3 regions of the Paenibacillus sp. SN-8-1 genome follow, and region 3 is predicted to be linked to each of the others. Evidence: riboswitches for the same ligand, from Rfam matches in the RefSeq annotation. Region 3 holds a riboswitch; each other region holds the start of a gene.
What was found. Region 3 has a riboswitch for thiamine pyrophosphate ahead of thiC (phosphomethylpyrimidine synthase ThiC). Riboswitches for the same ligand answer to the same signal wherever they lie in the genome.
Positions count from the first base shown of each region.

Region 1 (7,958 bases), 180 kb from region 3:
CCAGACTGACAACAATCCCCTTTTTCAAACCTCTCCTCATTCCTATCACTCCCCTTTAATTGAATTCTTATCTCTGAAAATGATCCCGTTCATGCGTCATCTGCTCATTCATAGAAGTTTCTGTGAACGACAAAGAAACGCTGTAGTGCCCCGTGTCAAACCGAGCGGCTGCTCGTGCCTGCCAAGTCCTCTAGAGCGTTTCTCCATCTTTAACTACCTGGAAGCTAAATTTAAAATTAATCCTACCTGTTTAGTAAGTTATGTTTGTTATTTTAATTGTATGCCGCGTATATTGTCAAACCTTTTTTGCGTCACTTCGCTAAAATATTTCACCGTCCAAACACACAGCAAAAAACCAGAGCAGGGAAAACCCTGCTCTGGTTTTTTGCGTGCGAATTTATAGTTATAATTTCATCTGTCTAACGCGGGCTCGAACTACAGAATCTGAAACACGCGGTCTACTTGCCCGCCTAGCAAAGTTCAAGATCTTTCGCTATCATGGACCCACCGAGCAAGCGTCAGTGTAGACAATTACAGGAGCGCCAAGCGAAAATCAGACAGCTCTACTATCGGGTAGAAGTCCGATTAGCTTTGAGCTGGCCTGGCCAGCGCGATGCAGACTGGCTTGCTAAGGCTTAGCTCATGCCCGGTCTCCCGCGGGATGCCTGTCTCGGCATCGAGACGAAAGCTGACCAGGTTATCGCTGTATTGATGGGCCGCCAGCAGATAGCCGCCGGGAACAATCAGGAAATGGCGCGGTCCTTCGCCACCGCTGGATACCCAATGAGGATCAGATAGCTTACCGCTCTCTTGGTCAATACAGTAACGCACAATGCTGTCATGACCGCGGTTCGAGCCATACAGGAAGCGTCCACATGGGGACACAGCCACTTCCGCACTGGTGGTCTCTGCCGTGAAGTCTTCCGGGATCGTTGATATATGCTGGAGAATCCCCAAGTCCCCCCGGGGCTCATCCATAGAATAAGCGGTCACCGTATTGTTCAGCTCATTAATTCCGTAAGCCCACTGACCTGAAGGATGAATTTTGAAGTGTCTTGGACCTGAGCCTGGCGGCAATTTGATCTCCTTATGTGTCACAAGCTTGCCGTCCTCGATACGGTAGATAACGATCTGATCCATGCCCAGGTCCGATACGTAAGCGAACTTCCCGTTGCGGTCCGGCACAATGGAGTGCGTGTGGGCGGCTTCCTGTCGGTCTTCACGCTGTCCCTTGCCCACATGCTTGACCCGGGAGGCTAGCTCCTTAATCGCCCCGTTCTCATCCAGGTTATAGCTGCTTACCTCTGCGCTCATATAGTTAACAACGAATAACTGCCCTTCCGGCCCTGAAGTATAAGATATGTAGCAGGGCGCAAATCCGCCTGTGGACTCACGGCTCAGTTCCCGTAGGCTTCCATCTTCCTGGTTAATTTCATACGCGGCAACTTGTCCATCCTCCAGCTCAGCAACGGAATACAGCCTCGTTCCCTCTTCGTTAACAATAACAAAAGAGGGATTCTCGATCCCGGAGGTGCTTTGAAGTAAACGAAGCTCCCCAGTCTCCTTATTTAAGGCAGCAAGATGAATTCCACTCTCCTCAGCCGAAGCATAACTGCCCACATATAACAAAGTTTCGTTGTCCTGGTTTCTGTTCGTCATATTCCACAGGTCTCCTTTTGTTCATATATAATTAGACTTCTATATTCATACTTCGTTCCCTACTAGTTCACTCTACATGATATAGGAAGGTGTCCAATTCTATATACCCGAATAGAGCAGCGTCATCTCGGTATTCCTTTCTTTTATTCAACCCTGAAGCGTTATTGTGATATAATAAAAAACAGAATTGTTCATCTATTGAAAGGGGCCTGAATTTATGCAGCTCAGTCCTACGTATCTACAAATCGCCGCCACAGCGGGCACTTTGATTATGGCCCTGCTAACTATATTCATTCGTCTCAAAGCGAGCAAAAAGCCCATAACGATCAAGAAGATTATTATGCCCCCGGTGGGTATGACGACCGGGTTCTTCATGTTCATCGTGCCTGCCGTTCGGATTCCCTGGTTATGGGGAATTGCCGCTTTTGCTGTCGGATGGTTGTTATTCTCTTACCCGCTGATCCGCAGTACCAAGTTCGAAGTCACCGAGGGTCAGGTATTCGCACAGCGTTCCCGCAGCTTTATTGTAGTTCTGCTCGGACTGCTCGCCGTTCGGATGCTGCTTCATGAATTTATCGAACAATATGTCTCCGTACCGCAGACAGGCGCCCTGTTCTTCCTGCTGGCTTACGGAATGATCCTCCGTTGGCGGTTATTCATGTGGAAGCATTACCAGACTATTCTTAAGACACAATCTCCAGTAAATCATTGAGACACGAGGCTATCCTTAATGGGTAGCCTTTTTTAGTTTTTCCACCTTTAGAATTAGCAACATTAATCCCACTTGACAAGTAGGTTTTCCACTCGCATAATCGTTATAAATTTATTATAAGAAGGAGCATGGTACGTATGACGCAACGGAAGGTTGATCATGTCGGAGTAGTGGTTCGGGATATTGAGGCATCGATCCATTTTTATACCGAGGTTCTCGGACTTGAGCTAAAGGGGACCCTTCTTCATTCCAACGGGATCTTTAAGCTGGCTTTCCTTGGGTTTGGAGGCAGCGATGAAACGGAGATTGAGCTGATTCAAGGCTACAGCGATAAGCTGCCTTCCGAAGCGACCGTGCATCACTTCGCTATTACCGTTCCGGATATTGAAGAGGAGTTTAAGCGTATTAAATCGTTCGATCATGTACAATTCATTGATTCAGAAATTACCACACTGCCTAACGGTTACCGTTATTTCTTCATCTATGGCCCGGAGAAGGAATGGATTGAGCTGTTCCAGCGCTAAGCTTAAGATCTATCTATGCAATGAACAAGGCTGGCTTGTATCCCAACATAAAAGGCCACCGTATGAAGATACGGCGGCCTTAGTTGGTATCAGATTTACTGATCGATCTGAACACCCTTCTTGAGGGACTTCATATCGGCGTTGTTATTAACGAGCAAGGGAAGCATCTTTGAACTCTTCTCCATCTCAGAAGAACATAGAGGGCAAGCAGGAGTGTAGTCAAACGCAAAATTATCCCTCATCCATCCGTTACAACTGTCATTGGTGCACGACCAAATCGGTGTGATCTCCTCAGGAATTTCTTCTAACGTTTTTTTTCGATAATTCATGATTATCCTCCTTCTGTTCCTACCTCTAAAAGAAAAAACTGCCCCTAACGCACACGTTAAGGGCAGTATGGTTTGCGTTACAGTTTTACAACGTTTTCAGCTTGCGGTCCGCGGTTGCCTTGAACAACGTTGAATTGTACGCGCTGTCCTTCGTCAAGAGTTTTGAAACCTTCGCCAGTGATTGCGCTGAAATGCACGAATACATCGTTGCCGCCTTCAACTTCGATGAAGCCAAAGCCTTTCTCAGCGTTAAACCATTTAACTGTTCCTGTTTCCATTTGGGGTAGCCTCCCTAAAAGTAAAAAAAATTAATATGCTCCTTTTTTCCATAAAAAAATTCACACATTGAAAAAAGTTCCAGCTTGTAAGTGACACTCTTTTCAATATGAGAATATCGCTCTGGGAGTCAATTAATTTAATTATAAACCTGTTTCCAGCAAAAAGCAAATACGAACCAACATGGTCTGGAAAAAATGGAATAAAAAAGGCGGCCATTTGGGATGCCAAATCGCCTGCCTTGATTCGCGCACAAAACCCGGTGCACTTCCCCGGGTCTGTGGATTAATACTTGAGTTATTATGCGGTCCAGACCTGACGATCGGAGCCCTTGGATACGAACTCGATTCGCGTAGGCGTCAGCTTGATCACTACATAATCAGGATCATTCGGTCCGTCCAGATACTGCTTGAAGTCATCTCTCCAGACTTTAGATTTCAGGCTCTCCTCACTGCTGACAGTCGCCTCGCCCTCGATCTCAACAATATCTCCCGTTCCTCCCTGCTCAAAACCAAGCAGAAGCGCGGCCTTGGGGTTGTTCTGAAGCTCTTCCACCTTATGCGTCTTCCGGTCGGTAGCCAGGTATACAGTTAGTCCCTCGTGGTAAATGGCCATGTAACGCACCTTGGGGCCACCGTTCTCGACGGTTCCAAAGGAACCAAACTTATTTGCCTTCAAGGCTTGCTCTATTTGCGATTCCAATTGCTGACGGTCCATGTCAATTGCTCCTTCCTGATTCAAAAAATGGCGCTCATCGTTAGTGTACCCACAGGCAAGTAAGATGAACCGTTCATTCCCCCATTTACTGGACAAGGTCATAGGGTGGGACTATAATACTTCTAGTAATAACTTCAAACACCCGGGGAGCTGGAATTCGGCCGGCTGAGAGTGCATCCCCAAGATGCTAACCCGTATACCTGATCTGGATAATGCCAGCGTAGGAACGAGAAATGTTTGGTAATTCCATTCTTTCATGCGCGCGAAGGCGTCCTGTCCAGGACGCCTTTTTTCCTTTGCATTACACCATTAATATGGAGTGAACTATAGTTCATTCCATTTAACAATCCGGGTTGAACGGTCAGGAACCAGGGTAGAATTTCAAAGAAGAAGGGGCGAATACAAATGAAGAAGAGAACATGGAGTCTGCTTCTGCTATGCTGTGTGATCGTACTTACAGCTGCAGGCTGCGGAACTTCAAAGCAAGGCAGCGGAAGCACTGCAACCGGCACCGAGTCAACTCCGACTGCCGAGAAGCCAAAGGAACTGAAGGATATCAAGGTCGTGCTCGACTGGACTCCAAATACGAATCATACCGGCCTTTTTGCTGCCAAGGAGCTTGGTTACTATAAAGATGCTGGACTGAATGTGGATATTATTCAGCCCGGAAGCGGGTCGGCCGATACGATGATAGCTTCCGGTGCAGCCCAGTTCGGTGTCAGCTATCAGGAGAGCATTACCCAAGGCCGTACACAGAACGTGCCGCTGGTATCCCTTGCGGCAGTTATCCAGCATAATACCTCAGGTTTTGCTGCGCCTGTCGACCGCAAGATCAAATCTCCAAAAGACTTTGAAGGAAAGAAATATGGCGGTTGGGGCTCTCCTGTCGAGGAAGCTGTGATGAAATCCATCATGGAGCTCCAGGGTGCTGATGTCTCCAAGGTTACCAATATCAATATTGGGGACGCCGATTATTTCACAGCCGTGAAGCGGGATGTTGACTTCGCCTGGATCTATTACGGCTGGACCGGCATTGAGGCACAGCTCCGCGGACAACCGCTTGATATGCTCTATGTCAAAGACTATTCAGACAAGCTTGATTATTACACACCGGTCATCGCTTCCAGCGAGAAGGTCATCGCCAGCGACCCGGAAATGGTCAAAGCCTTCATGAGCGCGACCTCCAAAGGTTATGAATATGCGATTGACCACCCCGAAGAAGCAGCCAAGATACTGCTCAAGGCCGCACCGGACCTGGACGAGAAGCTGGTTGTTGCCAGCCAGAAGTGGCTGAGCCCCCGGTACAAGGATGACGCGCCGCGTTGGGGAGAACAGAAAGAGTCCGTATGGAAGAACTATTCCGATTGGATGTATGAACGCAAGCTGCTGGATAAGCCGCTGGATGTAAGCAAAGCATTCACCAATGATTACCTGCCTGAAGCTAAGTAAGACGGGCAGTTAAAGATAGGCTCATCGCCTAAGCACTTATCCAGTTAAATAGGAAGGAAGATCAACCATGGCCAATACTCTGCTAAGTATACAAATCATTCCGAAGACCCCGGGCGGCGAAGACGTTATCCCTTATGTTGACCGGGCCATCGAGATCATTCAGGCTTCCGGTGTGAAGCATCAAGTGAACGCGCTTGAGACTACGATGGAAGGTGAACTGAGCGAACTCCTGGATATTGTGAAGAAGATGAATGAAGCCGTAATAGAGTTCGGAAGCCCAAGCATTATTTCGCAGATTAAAATTCTGTACACACCGGAAGGTGCGAGTATGGATAAGCTGACGGAGAAATACCGTCCATGAGATCCTGGTTCAAAATGGTATGGCCGCCCCTTGTGGCGGTCATCTTGTTTATTCTCGTCTGGCAGATCGCGACTTCCGTATTCGCTATTGATAAATGGGTGCTTCCGAGTCCTACCGATATTGGAAAGGAAGCAGCCGCTGATCCGGCAAATCTATGGGCCAAGACCCTATCCACTCTTCAGCTCACCCTACTCGGTCTCGTTATTGGCCTTGCTGTAGGACTTATCATTGCAATTGCACTTCATTTCATACCTATATTGAAATCAGCCCTGTATCCGCTGATCATTCTAAGTCAGAACATTCCCACGATTGCGCTGGCTCCTCTACTGGTAGTCTGGTTCGGCTTTGATCTGACGCCGAAGCTGATCATTATCACGCTGGTCTGCTTCTTCCCGGTTGCTGTCGCAACTCTTGACGGACTGTCCCGGACCGATCATGTGATGCTGAACTACATGAGGATGATTGGAGCCAGCAAAGGTCAAATTTTCAGAAAGCTGGAGCTTCCCTATGCGCTTCCTTCCATCCTATCTGGCGTGAAGATTGCATCAACCTACAGCGTGATGGGAGCCATTATTGCGGAATGGATGGGAAGCGGAACCGGCATCGGCCAGTATATGATGATGCAGAAGTCTTCCTTTCGGACAGACCGGATCTTTGTCGCCATTATGATTATTGTTGTCATGAGCCTGCTGCTGTTCACACTTATTGTACTGCTGGAGAAGTGGTTAATCCGCTATAAGCCTGAGCGGGAGAAGCATTGAGGAGGGAAGAACATGGACAAGACACAAGCTGTACAAGAACCCTCTATTCAGGTTCCTGCATTGGAGGTTCGGGGAATCAGCAAGAGCTATCGGGAGAAACGGCGGGAGCTGCCCGTTCTGAAGGACGTCTCTCTCTCCGTAGCCCCGGGTGAGTTCGTATCCATCGTCGGTCCTTCAGGCAGCGGCAAGAGCACCTTGTTCCATCTTATCGGCGGCCTGACCGAGCCGGATCAAGGCCAAATTCTGCTGCAAGGCCAAGATATCACCGGGAAGAAGGGGCATATCAGCTATGTTCCCCAGCAGCCGGCTTTATTTCCTTGGCGGACCATTGAAGACAATGTCATCCTTGCGATGGAAGTATTCGGTGTTCCAGTTAGGGAAGTCCGGGAGGAAGCGCGCAAATGGATGCATCGCGCAGGACTTGGCGGATTTGAGAACTCCTATCCGCATAAGCTGTCCGGCGGAATGCAGCAGCGCGCCTCCTTCCTTCGCGGGCTGCTGGGCAGGCAGGAGGTTATGTGCCTGGACGAGCCCTTCAGTGCGCTCGATGCACTGACTCGCAGTGACATGCAGCACTGGCTTTTGAATATTTGGGAAGAGAATAAGCGCTCCGTCCTGTTCATTACGCATAATATTGAGGAAGCCTTACTGCTGTCGGACACCGTATATCTGTTCTCCAGCCGTCCGGCAACGGTGCTGCACAAAGTTAAAGTTCCCTTCCCAAGGCCGCGCCGGGAGGAGATCGCCGAGGACGCCTCCTTCCTTGCCCTGAAGAGAGAACTGACACAGTACATGCGGGAAGAACAAAAGAAAATGCTTGAAGGAAGCCGGTGATCATAGTGAATAAGGTAATCGATGCTCATATTCATCTTGATTCATATGAAGAGCAGGACCGCACAAAGCTGCTGAGTGAGCTTGCAGCCAGCGGTGTAGAGTCGTTAATTGCTGTTTCAATGAACCTGGAATCCTCTCAGATGAACCAGAAGCTGGCGCTGCAATACCCCGGCATTGTTCGGCCTGCATATGGTTTTCACCCTGAGCAGGAGATACCATCTGGGAACGAAATAGGCAAGCTGATGCAGTGGATGGAGCAGCATGCCGATCAGATGGTGGCTGTGGGCGAGATTGGCCTCCCCTATTACTCCCGGCTTGAGGCGGCGGAACGCGGTG
Region 1 is NZ_CP194782.1:522,787-530,744, reverse strand. Features, by position in the region: gene ACRRNK_RS02605 (lactonase family protein) at 586-1,659, opposite strand; gene ACRRNK_RS02600 (CcdC family protein) at 1,877-2,371, shown strand; gene ACRRNK_RS02595 (VOC family protein) at 2,509-2,895, shown strand; gene ACRRNK_RS02590 (cold-shock protein) at 2,991-3,224, opposite strand; gene ACRRNK_RS02585 (cold-shock protein) at 3,302-3,502, opposite strand; gene ACRRNK_RS02580 (pyridoxamine 5'-phosphate oxidase family protein) at 3,801-4,217, opposite strand; TPP riboswitch at 4,351-4,461, shown strand; gene ACRRNK_RS02575 (ABC transporter substrate-binding protein) at 4,623-5,666, shown strand; gene ACRRNK_RS02570 (thiamine-binding protein) at 5,734-6,027, shown strand; gene ACRRNK_RS02565 (ABC transporter permease) at 6,024-6,788, shown strand; gene ACRRNK_RS02560 (ABC transporter ATP-binding protein) at 6,801-7,622, shown strand; gene ACRRNK_RS02555 (TatD family hydrolase) at 7,628-7,958, shown strand, end outside.
Region 1: it holds a riboswitch for thiamine pyrophosphate, as region 3 does, so the genes downstream of both, ACRRNK_RS02575 (ABC transporter substrate-binding protein) here and thiC (phosphomethylpyrimidine synthase ThiC) in region 3, are expected to answer to the same signal.

Region 2 (7,958 bases), 600 kb from region 3:
GAGCTATTGCGAGCTCCAGGTCATCGTTCACGATAAAAGGTACACCGTGTGCCCGGCACAGCTGCATCAGGTTCTGAGCCAGTTCGAACTTCCCGCGTCCTGTTAAGGCTCCTTTCCCTTTCTCTCTGAATTGAAATAACGTAATCCCCCCGGCAAGCGCCTCTGACAGCACTTCGGTAGGACTAAGACGGCAGTTCACACTGCCTGTGATGAAGTAGACCTTGAGCAGATTCCGTATTGCTGAGGAAGAAATCCGGTTATTGTCCGCCATCTCCCGCACCCCGCTTTCTTTGCTGATAGGCGAAATGATTAGTAGGCCCATGTCCCCCGCCAATATGCAGGCCATCCTCAATGGCTGCCTGAATGAACAGCTTCGCGGTACGAATCGCGCCCGTGACCGTGTGTCCTTGTGCCAGTCCTGCCGCAACCGCAGCCGAGAAGGTACAGCCAGTCCCGTGCGTATGCCGTGTAGGAATCCGCGGGCTCTCCAGGTAGATAAAGTCATGCCCGTCGAAGAGAACGTCAACCGCAGGCTCTGATTCAGCGGCATGTCCGCCTTTAATGACCACATAACGGGTGCCTGTCTGTGTAAGCCTTCTTGCCGCTTCCTCCCGCTGCTGCAGGGTTGTGATCTTCATATCCGCAAGCAGCTCCGCCTCGGGAATATTGGGAGTGACAACGAGCGCTAGCGGCAGCAGATGACGAACCACGGTTCGTACGGCTTCCTGCTGTAGAAGAGGGGCTCCGCCCTTGGCAATCATCACCGGGTCAACCACAAGGTTCTTCCACTCGTACTGCGCGGCTTTGTCCGCCACGATGCGGACAATCTCCGGGCTGAACAGCATGCCCGTCTTGACCGCATCCGGCCTTAGATCCTCGCCAATTGAGTCTAATTGGCGTGCAACCGCCTCGGGTTCAAGAGGATAGACCCCCTGCACGCCCAGTGTATTCTGTGCGGTGACCGCTGTAAGGGCGGACATGCCGTAGACACCAAGCTCCTGGAAAGTCTTGATATCCGCCTGGATTCCTGCCCCGCCGCCGCTGTCGGAGCCGGCGATGGTCAATGCTTTTGCGATGCTCATATTCTGAAGACCTCCTTCTTGTTTATCTGTTATGTGCCAGCTGTTGAGCGTTGTGTGTTGTCAGTTGTCTGTTGCCCATATTCTATAGTCTGTTATTTGCCCTGCTATCTGTACTTAACAATTCTGGAACGCGCCTGAACCTGTTCCGGGGTGAGAACCGCCAGCTGATTCAGGAATTCACTCTGGAAGCTGCCTGGCCCCTTTCCTTCCGTTAATTCGTATGCAAGCTCGGCGGCCACGCCATAGAAGGAGATGCCTTCGGCAACAGCATCGGTCTTGGCGTCTCCCCCTACAGCGAGGAAAGCGCCAACCACGGCACTCAGCAGACAGCCGGTGCCCGTGACCTTGGTCAATATCGGATGACCATTGCTTACGATATAGGTGTGGTTCCCGTCCGCGATCACATCGTCCTTGCCGGTAATAATTACGATGGAGCCCAGCTTGGCCGCGGCTTCCTCGGCAATGCCGATGACATCGCCATCACCCGCGCCAGCATCTACCCCTTTGCTGATCCAGGTCCGGCCCACCACGTTCGCGACCTCCGCCGCGTTGCCTCTCAGGGCCGCTAGTTTGATTTCACGGGTAAGCCTAGCGGTTACCTCTGTGCGGTAGGCTGTGGCTCCGGCGCCTACCGGATCAAGCACCACAGGCACACCATGCTGGTTAGCCGATCTTCCAGCCAGCAGCATGGACTGAATGACATATTCATTCAGTGTGCCGATATTCAGAACGACTGCCCCAGACATCTGCGCTACATCGGAGACTTCTTCGTGAGAGTCCGCCATGAACGGCGAGGCACCGAGTGCCAGCAGCCCGTTGGCCGAGAAGTTGGCCACGACAATGTTCGTAATGTTGTGAATCAGGGGGTTCTGCTCCCGTACTTTGGATAAATAACTCATGGTAAGTCCTCCTTAGGATTAAGTGCGCGGACAGCGCCGACCGGGAGTCCCGGTCTATAGGTTAACAAAAGCATCCTGAGCCTTTACGCCGGTCTGCTTAAGCAGCCGATTGTCCATCAGCCATTTCTCCACCCGGGCCCATGAATCCGGATCCTGATAGCCGAAGGCTTTGTCTCCCGCGTCCATAAGCGGCAGCAGAATATGCAGGCTCTGGCTCTCAATATCCGCATCCAGCGGGGAAGTGCTGTCTTCGTGCTTCATCAGGATGTTCAGAGCATCCTGCGGGTGTTCGCTGACATAGCGCTGGCCTTCCGCCGCGGCTTTCATGAACCTCTTCAGCTCATCCTGCTTATTCGCGAGCCCCGATTCACTTGCAACGAGGACAAGCTCGTAATAGTCCGGCACACCGAATTTGGTGGGATCTATGGAAGTGACCGGATGCCCTTCCTTCTGAAGCAGAAGCTGTTCATGGTTGATGAAGCCGCCAATTAACCCGTTCACTTGTCCGGTGGACAGGGCTGGAATCAGGTCGAAGCCGACGTCGACCAGCTTCACGGAATCGGGATCTCCGCCATCTTGCTTGACCATTGTACGTACCATGGCTTCATAGAGCGGAATGGAGGAGAAGCCCACCGTACGGCCGGCAAGGTCCTTGGGGCGCGTGATGCCACTGTCCCCAGCTACCATCAGGTGGTTCAGGGGATGTCTGACCACGGCTCCAATCGACTTAACAGGAATCTGCTCTCCCCGGGCCATCAAGACCTGAGGCTGGTAGCTGAGAGCCAGGTCAACTTTGCCGGCGGCAGTCAGCTTTAGCGCATCATTCGTATCGGCGGGCATTTGGATATCGACATCCAGGCCTTCGGCGGCGAAGTAGCCTTTCTCCTTGGCTGCGTACAAAAAGGAATGAACCGCGTTCGGGTACCAGTCCAGCATGATGCTGAGTTTTTGCAGCGGCTTTGCCTTGGGAGAGGCTGATGAATTGGCCACTTGCTGCCCGGTACCTGAACCGGAGCTGCATCCGCCAAGCACCCACAGGAGGGAGAGCAGCAGAAGGGAAAGTTTAATGGATTTGTGCATGAATATAACCTCTTTTCAGTGTAGTTATATGGAATGAACTAAAGAGATTAACGTAGGTAGTATTGCTATTTCTGTGAAATCAGCAGGGAGCGGGCGTATGTAATCCTTAGTTCAATCGATATATTTAAGTATTCCGCTTACGGGTACTCTTACGACCCGTCAGGGCAGCAAAGCCGCCCCGGCTGAGAATGGCCCTCTCTATGAGCGCTACGCCCAGGAACAGGGCCAAGCCAAGCAAGGACAATAGGAGTACAGCCGCGAATAGATTATCGCTTTGCAGATTCCCTGCCATTCGGCGGCTGTAGTAGCCAAGCCCGCTGCTTCCGCCGAGCCATTCTCCGATGGTGGCTCCGATGACACAATAGACCACGGAGAGCTTTAGGCCCGAGAAGAAGGAAGGTAGTGCAAGTGGAATCTGCAGCCTGAGCAGCAGCTGAAGCCGATTCGCGCCCATTGTGCGCAGCAGATCACTGTAGCCTTGTCCTCCAGTTCGCAGTCCATCATAAGCCCCCACCACGATGGGGAAGAAGGCGGTGAGTATGACCACGGCAACCTTGCTCCAGATCGAGTAGCCGAACCACATGATGAAGATGGGAGACAAGGCAATAAGCGGGAGAGTCTGGCTGATAATGACAAAGGGATACACGGCTCTCTCCACCGTGCGGGACATATGCATCCAGGTGCCAAGGCCGGTTCCGAGCAGGACAGACAGGGCGAATCCGAGCGCCGCTTCACCCAGCGTGACCGGCAGGTGCGTACCCAGCAGCAGCGTCCGGTTATGAATCAGGGCCGCCGCGATGGAGCTCGGAGCCGGCACAATAAAAGCGGGAACAGCTCCGCCGCGGACAAGCCATTCCCATAGGATCATAATTAAGGTGAGCAGCAGCAGGAACGGGCCGTAGCCCCGAAGCAGCTTGTGAAGGTTATGGACGAAGGCTGTCATCGGAATACATCTCCTGTCAGTCGCTGCTCAAGTTCCATTCGGAGCTCCAGGAACCGCGCCGTGGCATGCACTCCGGGCTGACGGGGACGCGGGAGATCTACGATTATCTCCTCCAGAGCGCCTCCTCCGCGCGGCATGAGCAGAATCCGGTCGCTCAGCAGGAGGGCTTCCTCTAGATCATGCGTGATGAACAGGATAGTTCGCTGCAGCTCTCCCCACAGACTTAGCAGCCAGTGATGCATCTCCCGCTTGGTCAATGCATCGAGCGCCCCGAATGGCTCATCGAGCAGCATCAGGTCGCCGCCTGCGGCAAGCGTCCGAAGAAAGGCGGCCCGCTGCCGCATCCCCCCTGACAGCTCATGGGGATAGGCATCCGCCCAGCGGCCGAGGCCGAACCGTTCAAGCATATCCGTGACGAAGGCAAGCTGCTCCGGTCCGCCCGCCCGGTTCTTCTTCAGCTCCCAGGGCAGCAGGCAGTTATCCCTGACGGTTCTCCATGGCAGCAGCAGGTCCTGCTGCGGCATATAGGAGATGGCACCGAGACGCTTTGACACCTCGCCGCCCGTCCAGCTGATGACTCCGTCTGTCGGCTCAAGCAGGCCGGCAATCAGCCTGAACAGTGTGCTTTTGCCACAACCGCTTGGGCCGATGAGGGATACAAATTCCCCCTGATGGACCTTCAGGGACAGATGATCAATAATTGGCGTCCGTCCAGACACGGAGGAGGACTCATAAGAGTAAGACAGATGATTCAGAGATAATAATGGCTTTATAAAGATGACCTCCTGTACAAACAAATTCCTTTTGAAGAATACCTAAAAAGGCCCTTCATTCCGTAAAAGGATGAAGGGCCTTAGCCTTGTTCAGTTCATGAACCAAAACAATAATTCATAGGCGCTTCACTTCCCTACGCTGGTATGATCCAGATCAGGTTCCAAGGGTCCGAAGTGGTTGCTTCGTCTCAGCCGGCAGGCTCCCCTAGTGAAATACAAATGTATGAGGTTTTCTTCAGTTGACAATTAACGCATTAAATATACCACAATTCGGAAGAAGCTCAAATACCCGCTCAACTTCCATTACTTGTTCTTGGCGTACAGCCAGTTGTAATAAGACGCATGCTTAATTTCATCGGTCATGATCTCGAATATCCAGTCGCGGTACTGCGGGTCAATATTTAAATAAATCGTACGGTATTTCTCAAATGCTTTTAGTTCCCCCATGAGTGCCTTTTCGATCCCTTCCAGATAACTTGCGGGTAACGCTTCCGCCGGTTCATTCTGTCCTGCTGGAGGAGCCATGCCCGTTAACTGGGTGTACAGGGTGCGGAACATTTTCCGATGCTTTCTTTCATCATTACGGATACTGATAATAACGTCCTTCTCCTGCTGAGTAGGAGCCATTTTTATAAGAGCGTCATAGAATAGCTCATCATTCCGTTCGCCCTGGATCGATTCCCTGATAAGCTGAATTACCATGTCACTGTTACGGGAATAGGTCAAGGAACGAAAAGCTGCAGGGTGGGGAATCACAAAAGGTTGATAATACATAATCAATCACACCGCCTCATTCAAAATAGTTCTTACGTTGTGCTTCAGCGTATTCACATCTGGGCGGAGGGGTGCACCTCCTGAAGATGCTGTCATATGATGAAGTAGGATAGATTTAAAGATAAGGTGGTCCAGATATGGATGATGAGAACAGTAAAATTATAATAACTACGATAGTGGTAGTTGTTATTTTCACCGCTTTCGCAATGGGACTCGGTAAAGCAGGTGAGGAGGCTGGAACTACAATTATAGTGTAAATTTTGGGGGAGAGGTCCGTGAGGAATAACAGTAACGGCGGAAATGGGACTAAGAGCAGTAATGGCAATGGCAGCAATGGGAAAAAGAAGAACAATCCCTCCGCCAGATTATCCCCCCAACAGATCGCAGTGGTTGTCGGTTTGCTTACGAATGTGCTCGAAGTTAACTCCGTTCTGCTTGACAAAGACCAAAGAGTGGAGATCTTATTGGTAGGGTCCATTAGAAGGAAGACGAAGGCAGATCGAATTGCAGATGAGCTCGGGAATGTCAGTGTGGGTGATCTGCTGGATGCTCTTATTCGCAAAAACACCTGATCCACGGATCGGAGCAAAGGGACTGGTACAAGCTGCTGCTTGGGTAGAACAAAATTTGGCTTCATCCTCCTGTGAATCAGATATGAAATAAGACCCTCTGCGGGTAAGCCGCAAGGAGGGTCTTTAGGTTGCCGTCAAAGTTAGCAGCCAGGCTCAGGTATGGAAGTATGCACAGCTGGACGGTCGCCTCGTTCCAGCGCACGGCTCCAGCCTGTCAGCAGTACCGCGGCCAGCACCATCAAGGCCCCGACCCAGGTTGTATGAATCAGACCGAGCTTCTCGGTGACGATGCCGCCCAGATAAGCTCCAAGCGCAATGCCTGCATTGAAAGCGGCGATATTTAGCGCAGAGGCAACATCTATCCCTTTCGGTACATACCGCTCGGCCAGCGTCAGAACGAAGATCTGCAGACCAGGCACATTCATGAAAGCGAAGAGGCCCATGAATAGAACCGTGATCAGGCCCGCAGCCTTGAAGGGTGCTGTGAACATCAGAATGAACAAGATCAGGGCTTGGGCAGCGAACATGTAGAACAGGGCGGAGATCGGGTTCCGGTTCGCCGCTTTGCCGCCGATCACATTGCCTATAGCAATAGCGATGCCGTAGAGCAGGAGCAGGAAGGCGACGGTTCCTTCCTTGAACCCGGTGATGTCATGCAGCAGCGGGGACAAGTAGGTGAAGACAACAAAGGTCCCGCCATAGCCGAGTGCCGTAATGGTGAAGGAGAGCAGTAGACGTCCATTGGTAATCAGCTTCAGCTGCTCTCTTGCGGGCGTCCGGGTTCCTGAGCGAAGACCCGCCGGAACAAGGATCACATTGGCGATGAAGGCAATAATACCAACAACAGCAATGGCCACGAACGCGGCCCGCCATCCGAGCTGCTGGCCGATCCATGTCCCCAGCGGGACCCCGGTAACGGTGGCAATGGTCAGGCCTGAGAACATGATCGAGATCGCGCTCGCTCTGCGGTTCTCCGGCACAAGGTCAGCGGCAATCGTAGAGCCGATCGACATAAATACCCCGTGGGCAAGCGCGGAGATAACCCGCGCGGTAAGCAGCAGTGCAATACTGCTTGAGACTGCGGCAAGGCTGTTGCCCGCGATAAAGACCAGCATAATCCACATCAGCAGCGTCTTGCGCGGTACGCCGGAGGTCAAAGAAGTTAGTACAGGTGCGCCGAAGGTGACTCCGAGCGCATATAGGGTAACGGTCAGCCCGGCAAGGGTGACCGAGATGTGCAGATTATCTGCGATTAGAGGCAGCAGCCCTACGCTGATGAACTCCGTCGTTCCAATAGCAAAAGCGCTAATTGCCAGTGCTAGAAGCGCGAAAGTGCTTCTTTTTTTATCTAAAGACATTTCATCCACTCCTAAGTATAGTCATTGCCAAACGGCAAATGTTATTATGTATGAACTGGATTGAAATGAACAGTACGTACTTTCAAGTTATATAGTCACCAAAAAGTAACTATTGGAGGAATAAAGGATGGAAGCCCGCAAGAAATATAATATTTCAATAGAAGCGACCCTGGAGGTTATTGGAGGGAAGTGGAAATGTGTGATCCTGTGCCACTTGACGCATGGCAAGAGACGGACAAGCGAGCTTAAGCAGCTTATGCCAGGCATTACCCAGAAGATGCTGACTCAGCAGCTCAGAGAGCTGGTGAGCGATGGGATCGTGAATCGTATCAGCTATAATGAGGTTCCCCCTAGGGTTGAATACGAGCTCACCGAGTATGGCTGGAGCTTGAAGGGGATTCTTGATTCCCTCTGTTCTTGGGGAGAGAAGCATATTATTAAAGAGTACGGAGATAAGTCGGCGGTGCTTGAGGATAG
Region 2 is NZ_CP194782.1:4,347,672-4,355,629, reverse strand. Features, by position in the region: gene thiE (thiamine phosphate synthase) at 1-271, opposite strand, end outside; gene thiD (bifunctional hydroxymethylpyrimidine kinase/phosphomethylpyrimidine kinase) at 258-1,082, opposite strand; gene thiM (hydroxyethylthiazole kinase) at 1,187-1,981, opposite strand; gene ACRRNK_RS21315 (ABC transporter substrate-binding protein) at 2,036-3,061, opposite strand; gene ACRRNK_RS21310 (ABC transporter permease) at 3,186-4,004, opposite strand; gene ACRRNK_RS21305 (ABC transporter ATP-binding protein) at 4,001-4,723, opposite strand; TPP riboswitch at 4,892-4,994, opposite strand; gene ACRRNK_RS21300 (ferritin-like domain-containing protein) at 5,081-5,551, opposite strand; gene ACRRNK_RS21295 (hypothetical protein) at 5,827-6,123, shown strand; gene ACRRNK_RS21290 (MFS transporter) at 6,264-7,481, opposite strand; gene ACRRNK_RS21285 (winged helix-turn-helix transcriptional regulator) at 7,609-7,958, shown strand, end outside.
Region 2: it holds a riboswitch for thiamine pyrophosphate, as region 3 does, so the genes downstream of both, ACRRNK_RS21305 (ABC transporter ATP-binding protein) here and thiC (phosphomethylpyrimidine synthase ThiC) in region 3, are expected to answer to the same signal.

Region 3 (7,958 bases):
CCACATGGTGGCTTCTCACCCGGAGGGCATTGGCGGTTATCTGGCGATGAAGAGTGCCGTCAAGTCGGCGGGTCTTACCCCGCAGGATATCGATGTAATCAGCGCCCATGCGACCAGCACGGAGGTGGGCGACATCGCGGAGACGATGGCAATCAAGAAGCTGCTGGGCGAGGCAGCTTACCAGGTTCCGGTCACGGCCAACAAATCGATGCTGGGCCACATGTTCGGAGCTGCGGGCGGAGCCGAAGCGGTCGCTCTAGTACAGACCCTGCGCGAAGGCATTGTACCGCCGACGATCAACCTGGACCAGCCGGGTGAAGGCTGCGATCTTGATTATGTGCCGAACACGGCCCGGACGGGCAGGTTCGAGGTTGGATTGTCGAATTCCTTTGGCTTCGGCGGGCATAATGCGGTGATTGTGCTGAGGAAGTATGTGGGGTGACATGGAGGAAAAAGTAAAGTTCTGAACCAAGCAGTTCATATGTAGCAAACAGGAGCAGGATGCCGCTGGCATTCTGCTCCTGATTCGTTTGGCTACTCCCCCCAGTTCATAACCCTACTTGGGACTATGAATTCCCCTTCGCTATTTGAAGAGCATGCAGTCCATTATCGTAAGCGTTCATTAACTTTGATCAATATTTCCTTTAGGATTTGCTCTTCTTCCTCAGTAAGGACCTGCACGATTTCTTCCTCCACCTTTTGGAACGAGTCTTGAAAGTCCTCGATCAGTTCAATTGCTTTTGGCAAAGCATATATATTTTTTTGCCGTTCATTATTGGGCGGGATTTTGCGCTCGATGAACCCTTTCTGTTCTAGACCTTGAAGCATGCTTGTAATGCTGGCTCCACGTAAGTGAAATCGATCTGCAATATCCTTTTGAATAATATGATTATCTTGGTTCTGGTAAATATATTCGATTACTTTTCCTTGTTGAGCGTTTAAACCCAGCTCTTTTATACTCTGGTCCGCTCTTTTCTTTAACTTAAGACCGATAAGCTGAAACAGATCCAGATAAGGCGTACTCTTTCGGGATTGCATAACTATTCCTCCTGTGATTGTTAGGAATCTAACTGTAAGCAACAAAACTATACAGTGATCTTAGCAGCTTGTCAAACGATTGTTAGTTTGTTGACAGTTAGGGAACTAACGATTATACTTCGGATTGTTGGTCCACACACACTTAGGAGGAATTCAAATGGAAAAGGCATCTCAAAACACGGCTCTAGAACAAGTTACGGCGATTACAAATGTACGTATCTTCGATGGAGATCAGATTATTGCATCTAGACATGTTGTCATACAAGGGGAATCCATTATTTCAGTGGGCGGAGAAATTCCGGCAGATGCAACGATTATCGATGGAGGAAATGCCACTCTTATGCCTGGTCTGATTGATGCGCATGTCCACACCTCAATCGGCGGATTACGAGATGCCTTGAAATTCGGGGTTACAACAGAACTTGAAATGAACGGCGATTTTACTAAAAGAGGGCGCGAGATTCAGTTGAAAAATGTGAATGACGCCGCCGACGTCCGTTCTGCTGGCACAGCGATCACTGCTCCAGGTGGACACCCGGATGAATTACTGCCGGATGGAGATGAAATACCGGAATTCGTATTAAAGGAACTAGAGAAGTTATCGGAAGAAGACCGGGAAGCGATGCTGGCTGCATATGCGCACGATCACGAGGAAATACCGCAAGTGACAACGGTGGAAGAAGCGATTAAACATGTGCATACTCAAGTGGAGAATGGAGCCGACTATATTAAGATCATGATTGAAGAAGGAACGGTTATGGGTGCACCTGGCCTGCCTTTACTTAGCGACGAGATTTTAAAAACAGCCGTGACAGAAGCACACAAGTTCGATAAGCTGGTCATCGCCCATGTTCTGACAGCTCTTTCATCGCAAGAAGCCATCGAATTTGGAGTCGACGGTTTGGGGCACTTGTTTATCGACAGACCTGAGAACACGCCCGAATTAGTGAAGTCCATAGCAGAATCAGGTGCCTTTGTTACACCGTGCTTGGTGTTGAATTCATCGATTATTGGAAATCCGGCATCGGAATTGGCAAATGATCCACGTGTTCATTCCAAGTTAAGTCCGGAGTGGATCGATATTTTGAACTCAAGCTTCAATACGTTCCCGCAAGGCAATATGGAGAACAGCTTTAAGAATGTGATGGACCTTCACCGTGCCGGGGTTGATATTCTGGTAGGAACCGATGTTGCGCCGGTTCCCGTTCCGAACCTTGGCGGTCTTGCTCATGGTGCCAGCGTACATCATGAATTGCAATTGCTGGTTACAGCCGGGTTCACTCCGATTGAGGCGCTTCAGTCGGCTACCTCGAAACCGGCTCGTCGGTTCGGTCTACATGATCGTGGCCGTATTACCGAAGGTACGCGTGCTGACCTTGTACTGGTCCATGGCGATCCGACAACCCATATCTCGGATACCCTGTCCATTAAAGCCGTATGGTTCAAAGGTGTACAAAAACTGAACTAATCAATTTACTCTTGTAATAATATGTTATTTGCAAAAAAGATCCACTTTTGTGGCAGGTACTTTACTTCTTGAACTAATCTGCTGTTCGTCTTTGTAATGAAACTGCCCTATAGTTGAACAGGATGCGTGTATAGGTAACAGCCCTCTAAGTATGGACATCATTCATGTCCGTACTTAGAGAGCTGCTCGGTCTACTATGTTAGTCTGTCTACGAAGTGGCCGGAAGCGGCGTAGCCTTCCGGCAAGGCAAGCGTGGACGTGCCGCGGTCAGACCGGCACGTCCTTGCGTCCCCTGTGCATGGGCTTCCCGCACAGGGGGCAGGCCTTCGCGGCGAGGCCATGGTCCCTCGCCGCAACCCGGGTCCAGGCGATACAGCCTGGACCTTGGCACAGCCAGGCGGCGACGCTCTCCGTTCGCTTCGCCGCCGCTGAACTGCCGCTTCGGGCGTGCGAAGCGCCCGAAGATCGGCTCCCGCTGCGGGCGTAGCCCGAGCCCGCAGCCACTTCACTTCGAGCCCGCGAAGCGCTCGAAGTGGTGACCGTGCCTTCGGCTGCCTCTCCGCCGAAGGCCGAGAGCAGAAAGCGGGAGACGGCCGCTTTCTTGCCGCGGTACCTTGCGGGGGAGCTGATGATCAGCTCCTCCTTGGCGCGGGTGATCGCGACGTAGGCAAGCCGCCGCTCCTCTTCCAGGGCGGCGGTGCCTTTGGAAGCACCGCCCGCTTCGGGATAAGCGGTGTCCTTCATGCGGTCGGCCTCGATCGCCGAGCTGTGCGGCAGACTGCCTTCAATGGCGCCGATCAGCATGACGACCGGGAACTCCAGACCCTTGGACCGGTGAATGGTCATCAGAGCAACACGGTCCCCTTGTTCCCGGGATTTGTCGCTGCTCTGCTCCCGGCTCTTCTGGATCACATCACTGATGAATCCAAGGAAGCCTGCCACCGTATCAAAGCGTTCAGCCGAGGCCTCCAGCTCGTCCAGCATTTCCTTAATCATTTCCTTGTGCTGGGTCAGCAGCTTCCGCTCATCCGCCTCGACATAAGCATTGTAGAATTTCTCCCTCATTAGGGAGATGGCCGCCGCAGGCCTCATGGACGATAGGCTGCGGATCAGCTCCAGCCTGTCCTGGATCTTGGCTAACTGGAAGTCCTTCAGCCCGGACAAGGTCAGCAGATGAACTAGCGGGCCTTTCTTGGCACGAATCGATTCCTGCTGGACAATATGGGACATTCCCCGTTCCCGGTTAATATAGAGGGTCGGCAGCACACTCTCCATGGCGGTGAAGTCGCGCCGGTTGAGGCCAAGTCTTAAGTGGTCCACCATCGGAAGAACAAGGGCATTCTCATAGAGAAGTTGTCCATCTCCATACTCAATATAAGGGATTTCACGGATCATAAGCTGTTCCAGAATGGCCCGGTTGTTGCTGGTTGCCCGGTAGAGAACGGCGTAGTCCCCGTAAGTTCGCTTACCGGCCCGGACCTCATGCTCGATACGGTCCAAGGCTAGCCGCGCTTCCTCGTCACTGGAGAGCGGGCGCGTGTACATCGGCCCTGACGCACCTGATCTTACAGCCTCCAGTGTCTTACTTCTGCGGTGCTTATTGTGCCGGATCACTTCATTGCCCAGACCGACAATCCGTGTGCCGGAGCGATAATTGATATTAAGCGTGATGACTTTGGCCTTAGGGTAAGTCTTCTCGAATTCCAAAATATACTCGCTGCGGGCCCCATTAAATGAATAGATCGTCTGATCATCATCGCCAACCACCATGAGGTGATCCTGCGGGGCTGCAATCATTTTGACCAGCTCATACTGGAGATGATTCGTATCCTGAAATTCATCCACCATAATATAACGGAAGCGGTCCTGAATGGTGCGCAGCAGGGCAGGACTTCCCTTCAGCAATCGGTAGGCCAGGATCAGAACATCGTCGAAATCCATCTTCTCGTGATCGAGCTTCCACTGTTCATACTGCATAAGAATCCGCTTGGTCTCCCGCTCGGTCACACTATCTTCGGGTATGTAGGAGATATCAATCAGATTGGTCTTATACGATGAGAGCATAGACAGCAGGGTCTCTGGCTGATAAGCATCCTGGAGGCCCATCTCCCGCATCATCTGCTTGAGCAGGATGTGCTGTCTGCGGGTCTCGCTCCAGATCTCCAGTTCATTGCCCTGCCTGCGTATCAGCTGCAGGAAGTAGGAGTGGAACGTCCGTGCCTGCAGGAGGCGGATATCCTGTGGATGAATGCCGGGCAGAACGGCAATCCGGTCCCGCATCTCCTGAGCGGCTTTGCTGGAGAAGGTGAGCAGCAGGATTTCCCGCGGGTCTACACGTCTTACCGAAAGCAGGTAGCCAGTGCGGCAGATCAAGACTGAAGTTTTGCCGGACCCGGCTCCGGCCAGGGTAAGCAGCGGCCCCTTGAAATGACGTACCGCTGCAATCTGCGAGGTGTTCAGCAGAATACCGCTGGCTTCCAGCGTACGGAAATAACCCGCATCCGGATCGCTTGTGCCGACAATTTCGCGGCTGGTCCTGGCAGCGGCCATTCTGGCTTCGGGAACGCGCTGCTGAGCCGCGCCCGAGGGTATTTTATTGAAAATGGATTCTCCCATCAAATTCACCTTCATTATTCGTTAACGTAATCGAATACATATTTTAATTCAGCTTAATAGCATACCTCTATTCTTCCAAACATACAATAAGTAGAGCACTGGGAAGTGTGGCAAAAACGGAGGTTAGCCGACCAGGGTTCTGGAAAATTCAGCATTTTCGGTATATGATTGTAAATCTAGCATGGTTAAGTTAAGATGGTATATAAGTTGAATTAAGAATTACTTATAGGCAAGAGTGTGAAATGATTCTGGAGAAGCATAGCGTTCGCCTTTGCTCTCGGACTTCTACCTTTATAACCTCTATTAAGAAGTCTGAGAGCAACAGCGATCGTAAGAACATTTCACACGGCTGACTAACATGTAAATCAATAGTTCAACTTCTATACCGACAACTGCATATCAAGCGGGAGCTCAAGGTTTTGGGCTGAGAGGGTAGGAATTCCACTATCGACCGTTATACCTGATCTGGGTAATGCCAGCGGAGGAATTGAAATGGACGAAGTCTGTCTAATTCAAGAGACCTTTTATGTTAATAAAGAGGTCTTGTTATGTCCATTTACACGCTCGGCCTTTCTCGGATAAATCACAGAGGAGGCTTTTTTTGTTATGACCAAAGAGACAATTCAGCTTCAAACTTCTGCCCTGCCGGGCAGCCGCAAGGTGTATGTGGAAGGCTCGCGCCCGGATATCCGCGTGCCTATGCGCGAGATTGCACTCAGCCCCACTTCAGACAGCTATGGCAGTCATGAGAATGCGCCGGTCCGCGTGTATGATACGAGCGGCCTGTATTCCGATGCCGAGGCACAGACGGATATTAAGAAGGGGCTTCCTGAGAACCGCCGGGCCTGGATTAGGGAGCGCGGGGATGTGGAGGAGTATGAAGGAAGACAGATCAAGCCGGAGGATAACGGCTATCTAACCGACGATCCAAGGGCGAATACACAGCAGTTCCCGGATTCAGGCAGACGTCCGCTTCGGGCGAAGCCGGGCCATAATGTAACTCAGATGCACTATGCACGTAAGGGGATCATCACACCGGAGATGGAGTACATTGCGATCCGCGAGAATGTGTCAGCCGAGTTCGTGCGTGACGAAGTAGCGCGCGGCAGGGCTATCATTCCTAACAATATCAATCACCCGGAGAGCGAGCCGATGATTATCGGCCGGAATTTCCTTGTTAAGATTAATGCCAATATCGGGAACTCGGCTGTGGGCTCTTCTATTGAAGAGGAAGTGGAGAAGATGACCTGGGCGACCCGCTGGGGCGCGGACACGATTATGGACCTATCTACGGGCAAGAACATTCATACCACCCGGGAGTGGATTGTCCGCAACTCTCCTGTACCGATTGGAACCGTACCGATTTATCAAGCCTTGGAGAAGGTGAATGGCAAAGCCGAGGACCTGAGCTGGGAAGTATACCGCGATACGCTTATCGAGCAGGCCGAGCAGGGGGTAGATTACTTCACGATTCATGCTGGTGTGCTGCTGCGCTATGTCCCGCTTACGGCGAAGCGCCTGACCGGAATTGTCTCCCGCGGCGGCTCGATTATGGCGGCCTGGTGTCTGGCGCACCATCAGGAGAACTTCCTGTATACGCATTTTGAGGAAATCTGCGAGATTATGAAGGCCTATGATATCGCCTTCTCGCTTGGCGACGGCCTTCGCCCGGGCAGCATTGCGGATGCGAATGATGAAGCGCAATTTGCGGAGCTTGAGACGCTTGGGGAACTCACGAAGATTGCCTGGAAGCATGATGTGCAGGTGATGATTGAAGGACCGGGCCATGTGCCGATGCACCTGATCAAGGAGAACATGGATAAGCAGCTGGAAATTTGTGATGAGGCTCCCTTCTACACGCTCGGCCCGCTGACGACTGATATTGCGCCGGGGTATGATCACATTACTTCAGCCATCGGCGCCGCCATGATCGGGTGGTTCGGAACTGCCATGCTGTGCTATGTAACCCCGAAAGAACACCTCGGTCTGCCGAATAAAGAGGATGTAAGAGAAGGCGTTGTCACTTACAAAATAGCTGCTCACGCCGCTGATCTGGCTAAAGGCCACCCTGGCGCGCAGGACCGGGATAATGCGCTCTCCAAAGCGCGCTTTGAGTTCCGCTGGAGAGATCAGTTCCACCTCTCGCTCGATCCGGAGCGGGCGATGGAATATCATGACGAGACCCTTCCTGCAGAGGGAGCCAAGACGGCTCACTTCTGCTCCATGTGCGGCCCGAAATTCTGCAGTATGCGGATTACGCAGGATATTCGCCAGTATGCGAAGGAGAATGGACTAGATAGCGAAGCGGCAATCCAGGAGGGAATGGAAGCCAAGTCGAAGGAGTTCAAGGAGACAGGCAGCGTAATCTATAAATAAATTCAATTCATAGAAGAGCCCGAGGGGATAGTGATCCCGAGGGCTCTTTTGCTTTTTATCGTGTCGAAATATTTGATAACATCGAAGAATCCTATAAAAAGTGGCTGCAAATTCGATATAATAGATAAATAGGTTAAGAGAATAGGATTTCTGGTTCATTTCGTGACGACGGGATTGAAATAGAGTAAGGAGAGCTTCTAATGCATCCGTCTAGTCGTCTATATAAAACGCAGTTAAGATCTTTACATTTTGGGGTACGCCGTAACTACAGGAAATGCTTGGACTTTCGGCCGCTGTTGTCTCCAGATTTTTTGATTTATACCGCTTTGCGGATAAAATCCGGAGACAAAGGCGATCGCATTCGCTCCTACAGTTCCAAGCTTTCCCTCCATTACGTCTCTCCTGCATGTCACTTTTCTAACTGCGTTTTATATAGATCAATAGTCTACTAAAATATAGC
Region 3 is NZ_CP194782.1:342,324-350,281, forward strand. Features, by position in the region: gene fabF (beta-ketoacyl-ACP synthase II) at 1-442, shown strand, start outside; gene ACRRNK_RS01785 (MarR family winged helix-turn-helix transcriptional regulator) at 607-1,038, opposite strand; gene ACRRNK_RS01790 (amidohydrolase family protein) at 1,196-2,506, shown strand; gene ACRRNK_RS01795 (UvrD-helicase domain-containing protein) at 2,774-5,122, opposite strand; TPP riboswitch at 5,516-5,626, shown strand; gene thiC (phosphomethylpyrimidine synthase ThiC) at 5,729-7,498, shown strand; gene ACRRNK_RS01805 (hypothetical protein) at 7,741-7,890, opposite strand.